DNA from 2 places in the Nocardia sp. NPDC088792 genome. Region 1 is predicted to be linked to the other one. Evidence: riboswitches for the same ligand, from Rfam matches in the RefSeq annotation. Region 1 holds a riboswitch; the other holds the start of a gene.
The links. Region 1 has a riboswitch for glycine ahead of gcvH (glycine cleavage system protein GcvH). Riboswitches for the same ligand answer to the same signal wherever they lie in the genome.
Positions count from the first base shown of each region.

Region 2: it holds a riboswitch for glycine, as region 1 does, so the genes downstream of both, gcvP (aminomethyl-transferring glycine dehydrogenase) here and gcvH (glycine cleavage system protein GcvH) in region 1, are expected to answer to the same signal.

Region 1 covers NZ_JBIVKC010000004.1:348,494-350,881, reverse strand. Annotated here, with positions in the region: gene ACIP5Y_RS28135 (fatty acid desaturase family protein) at 1-501, opposite strand, end outside; gene ACIP5Y_RS28130 (DUF6307 family protein) at 725-871, shown strand; gene gcvH (glycine cleavage system protein GcvH) at 885-1,319, opposite strand; glycine riboswitch at 1,478-1,565, opposite strand; gene ACIP5Y_RS28120 (CocE/NonD family hydrolase) at 1,593-2,388, opposite strand, start outside.
Region 2 covers NZ_JBIVKC010000006.1:717,845-720,232, forward strand. Annotated here, with positions in the region: gene ACIP5Y_RS39585 (MerR family transcriptional regulator) at 153-719, shown strand; glycine riboswitch at 837-934, shown strand; gene gcvP (aminomethyl-transferring glycine dehydrogenase) at 1,101-2,388, shown strand, end outside.

The DNA of each region.
Region 1 (2,388 bases):
GTACAGCGGGTTGCCCAGGTAGTACGGATTCCACTGCTGCCCAGGGTCGATGCGCAGGAAGCCGTAGCCGAGATCGCGGTCGCGCCCGCGGATATTGGTGAAGGTGTGGTGGATGTAGTTGTGCGAGTGCTTCCACTGATCGGCCGGGCACACCAGATCCCATTCGAAGACCCGCGAGTTCAGACCGGGTTCGCGCATCCAATCCCACTGGCCGTGCATGACATTGTGGCCGATCTCCATATTGTCCAAGATCTTGGACAGGCTCAGCGCGGTCACTCCCGCCAGCCAGCACGGCGGCAGTAGCCCGAGATACATCAGGCCCCGCCCCGCGACCTCGAAACTGCGCTGCGCCTTGATGATCGAGTAGATGTAGTCGCGATCCCGTTGGCCCAGATCGGCGGTGATACGGGCACGCAGCCCGTCCAGCTGCCGGCCGATCTCTTCGATCTGCGCCGGGCTCAGGGTCAACGGGCCGTCCGTGGACGCGACGAGTGTGGACATAGTGGTCGCCTGACTTTCGGATATCGATGATCGATGCCGATATCGCCGGCCGCGACACTGGTGCCCAGCTGAATCGTCACAGGACGAGAGGATTCCCCAGTCTACCGCCGTCGTCCGGTGCGGTAGGCTCGAAGTGTCAGCGACGTATGTCTACGCTGTAGGTCCAGTCGAGGCTGCCAACTGGCCGATCACGAATGCCCAACTACCGATAGGCGGCAAGACAATGGCAGTGAAAACGCCCTACGAGCGTCGAGTGATCCGTGTCCGAGACGCGGTGCGGGAAAACTCGAAGCTGGATGAGAAGGCCGCGACGGAACTCGCCGTCCAGGTGCTGCGCGCACTCGACACGATCCCCGAGACGATCCGCTGAGTTCCAGCCGTCGCTAGGCGGGTTGCTCAGTGACAGCGGCATATTCGGCCGAGCTGAGCAACTTGCCCAGGGCGGTCGGCTGCACCGCGAACAGCCAGCCCTCCCCGTATGGATCCGTTCCGATGAGCGCCGGGTCCTCGACGACCGCGGCATTGATGATCGTGACCCGGCCGGTCACCGGCGCATAGAGATCGGAGACGGCCTTGGTGGATTCGACCTCACCACAGGTCTCACCGGCCATGACCGTCGACCCGACCGCCGGCAGTTCGACATGAACCAGATCGCCGAGCGCCGCGACGGCGACCGCCGTGAGCCCGATTCGGACCGGATGATCCGGCAGCGCCGAACCCGGCTCCAGCGCCACCCACTCGTGCTCATCGGAGTAGCTGCGATCGTAGGGCAATGCGGCAGCGGACAGTGCGGCAGCGGCGGTACGCGGTTCGGGCATGAGGTGACTCCCTGTTCGACAGCGTCCGGCAGGCGCCGGACATCGGCATGGTCACCTCCCCGCTCTGTCCTGTGACCTGAGAGTTTGGGCGCACCCGCGAGTGCGCTGTTCACCTTCGGTAAGGATCGGCCGGAACCGATGCCTTTCTCCAGAGTTGCCTCGGCACTGCGGTATTGGGCCTGAGAGATTCCCGGGGAGGGTGTTGCTCCTACGGCGTCTCCGAAGAGACTCTCCCGCTGCGCGTCGACGGCGATCTTCAATTGTGGGCGATCTTCAATGTGTTTGGAACAGTACAGGAAGCAGTAGATGTGAGGCGTACTTCTCACCGGTATACAAGGTCAGGCTGCCCGCGTAGATATCGGCCGGCCGATCATCCGGGTCGTCGTGGAGGAAGAGGCCGGAGCCGGTGAACGGGATCTGCAGGTCCGTCCGGACTTCGGTGACGGCGCCGGGGTAGATGTAGTCGTGGGCCTGGACATCGAGCGTGAGCGTGTAACCGGCGGGCAGTTGCAGATTGGTCGGCAGGATTTCGATATCCAGCTCGTACACGGTGCCGGGGCTGAGTGGTTCGGCATGGTCATGCGGGTGGACAGGCAGATACGGCCGTGACCGCTCCGGGTCCAGGGCGCGATGCGAAGCGCGCAACCAGCCCTGGGCGATGGGCACATTCGGATCGTTGGCGCCGCGGTAGACGATCTCCTTGCCATCGGGTGTGAAGGCGCGCACCACGAGGAACAGGTCCGCATCGGTGGTGGACGATGCGATGAACAGCTTGGCCGCGACCGGTCCCGCGAACTCCAGGTCGACCGGGGCGAGGTAACTGAAGGAGACTCGGCCTTCCTTGCCCATGTAGGTCACCGATGCGCCGTCGGCCGGCTCCGAGCTCAGCGAACCATCGCGCGCGTCGAGATACAAACGGGTCCAGTCGGTTTCGGGCAGTGGCCAGTCCGCTCCGGTGCGCTCGCCGACGTGGCCATCCGCGTGCCGAGTCCGCAGATGCACGCGGGGCTGTTCGGTCCAGCCGGTGTCCTCGCCTTTCAGGAAGTGCCCGAAGAACCGCCTCTGCAGG
Region 2 (2,388 bases), on a different contig from region 1:
GTCTCTACCTCAGGTTTAGGGTGAGAAACACGCACTCCGCCAAGCTTTGAAGCTGCCGATCCTGCCGCGACAATCGAAGAGTAGCCTCGATTGTTAGGCCACGCTCCAGGTCGATGACAAGCGCTGATAGGCACGCAGTAAGGGAGTAGTCAGTGGGAGATCAACCGCAACCTCAGGATGTGGTGCAGCCAGGGCTGTTCCCCGACGACACGGTGCCGGACGAACTGGTCGGCTACCGCGTCCCCAGCGCCTGCCAAGTGGCCGGCATCACCTACCGCCAGCTGGATTACTGGGCCCGCACCGGGCTGGTCGTGCCGTCCATTCGCTCCGCCACCGGATCGGGTAGCCAGCGGCTCTACTCGTTCAAGGACATCCTGGTCCTCAAGATCGTCAAGCGGCTGCTCGACGCCGGTATCTCGCTGCAGAACATCCGCATCGCGGTGGATCACCTGCGCAGCCGCGGCGTCGAGGATCTGGCCGGCATCACCCTCTTCTCCGATGGCGCCACCGTCTACGAATGCTCCTCGCCGGAAGAGGTAGTCGATTTACTGCAGGGCGGACAGGGCGTGTTCGGCATCGCCGTCGGCGGGGCCATGCGCGAATTGACCGGGGCCATCGCCGCTTTCCCGGCCGAGCGGGCCGAGAGCGGCACCGCCTCGGATCGTCCCGAGGACGAGCTCTCCTTCCGCCGCAAGGCCCGCATGAGCAAGACGGGCTAGAAACGCCGGATCGGGACTGTACGACACGCACGCTGACCTCTCTGTCAGCGTGCGTTTTTGTGAAATCGACCCAGGCAACATTCTCGTAACCTGGGTCGAATTAGACTGGCGTTGCGTCGCAGCCGTGCGGGAGAGTCCCGGGCCGAAAAGCCCGGGCGCCGAAGGAGCAAAACCTCCCCGTCAATCTCTCAGGCACAAGGGACCGTGCGGAGTTACGACGCCTCTGGAAAGCGGTGGCTTCGGGCCACCCGCCCATGGTGAAAGGGCAACGGCCACAAGCGTGGCCGGGGCTTGAATCTCTCAGGCGCCGAAGACAGAGGGGGAGGGCAGACGAACGAGTCGACCCCAGCGGTCGACCCCGCCCACCCCTTTGGAGCAGCCGTGATCTGGACTCGATCCTTTGCCGACCGCCACATCGGCCCCGACAGCGGCGAACTGGACCGCATCCTGGCCACCGTCGGCGTCGAGTCGCTGGACGAGCTCGCCACCCGCGCCGTGCCCGCCGGCATTCTCGACCCCGTCGCGGAGAACGGCCTGGCCGCGCTCCCGCCGGCGCTGTCCGAGCACGAGGCGCTGAGCGAGCTTGCGGCACTGGCGAACTCGAATACCGTGGCCACCTCCATGATCGGGCTGGGCTACTACGACACCCACACCCCGCCGGTGCTGCTGCGCAACCTGGTCGAGAACCCCGCCTGGTACACCGCGTACACGCCCTACCAGCCCGAGATCAGCCAGGGCCGGCTCGAGGCGCTGCTCAACTTCCAGACCATGGTGGCGGAGCTGACCGGCATGGAGGTGGCCAACGCGTCCATGCTGGACGAGGCCACCGCCGCGGCCGAGGCCATGACCCTGCTGCAGCGGGCCAACCGCAAGAGCAAGTCGCACCGACTGCTCATCGACGCCGATCTCTTCCCGCAGACGCGCACGGTGCTGACCACCCGGGCCGAGCCGATGGGCATCGAGCTCGTCGAGGCGGATCTGTCCGGTGGCGAGCTGCCCGAGGGTGAGTTCTTCGGTGTGCTGGTGCAGCAGCCGGGCGCCTCCGGTCGTGTCGTGGACTGGGCTCCGGTCATCGCGGCGGCCCACGAGCGCGGTGCGCTGGTGGCGGTCGGCGCGGATCTGCTTGCGCTGACCCTGATTACGCCGCCCGGTGAACAGGGCGCGGACGTCTGCTTCGGTACCACCCAGCGTTTCGGCGTGCCGCTCGGCTTCGGCGGCCCGCACGCGGGATATCTCGTGGTGCGCGAGGCGCATGCGCGGCAGCTGCCCGGCCGCCTGGTCGGCGTCTCGGTGGACGCGGACGGCAATCTCGCCTACCGCCTCGCACTGCAGACCCGTGAGCAGCACATTCGCCGCGAGAAGGCGACCTCGAACATCTGCACCGCGCAGGTGCTGCTGGCGATTCTGGCCGCCATGTACGCCTCCTACCACGGCGCGGACGGGCTGCGGTCCCTCGCGCGGCGGGTACACGGGCATGCGCAGTGGCTGGCCGCGGGGCTCGGCGATGCGGTCGTGCACCAGACGTTCTTCGACACCGTGCTGGTGAACGTGCCCGGCGGTGCGGAAGCCATTGTGGCCAAGGCCAAGGGCCGCGGCATCAATCTGCGCCTGGTCGATGCCGATCATGTGAGCATCGCCTGTGACGAGGTCACCACCGACACCCACGTGG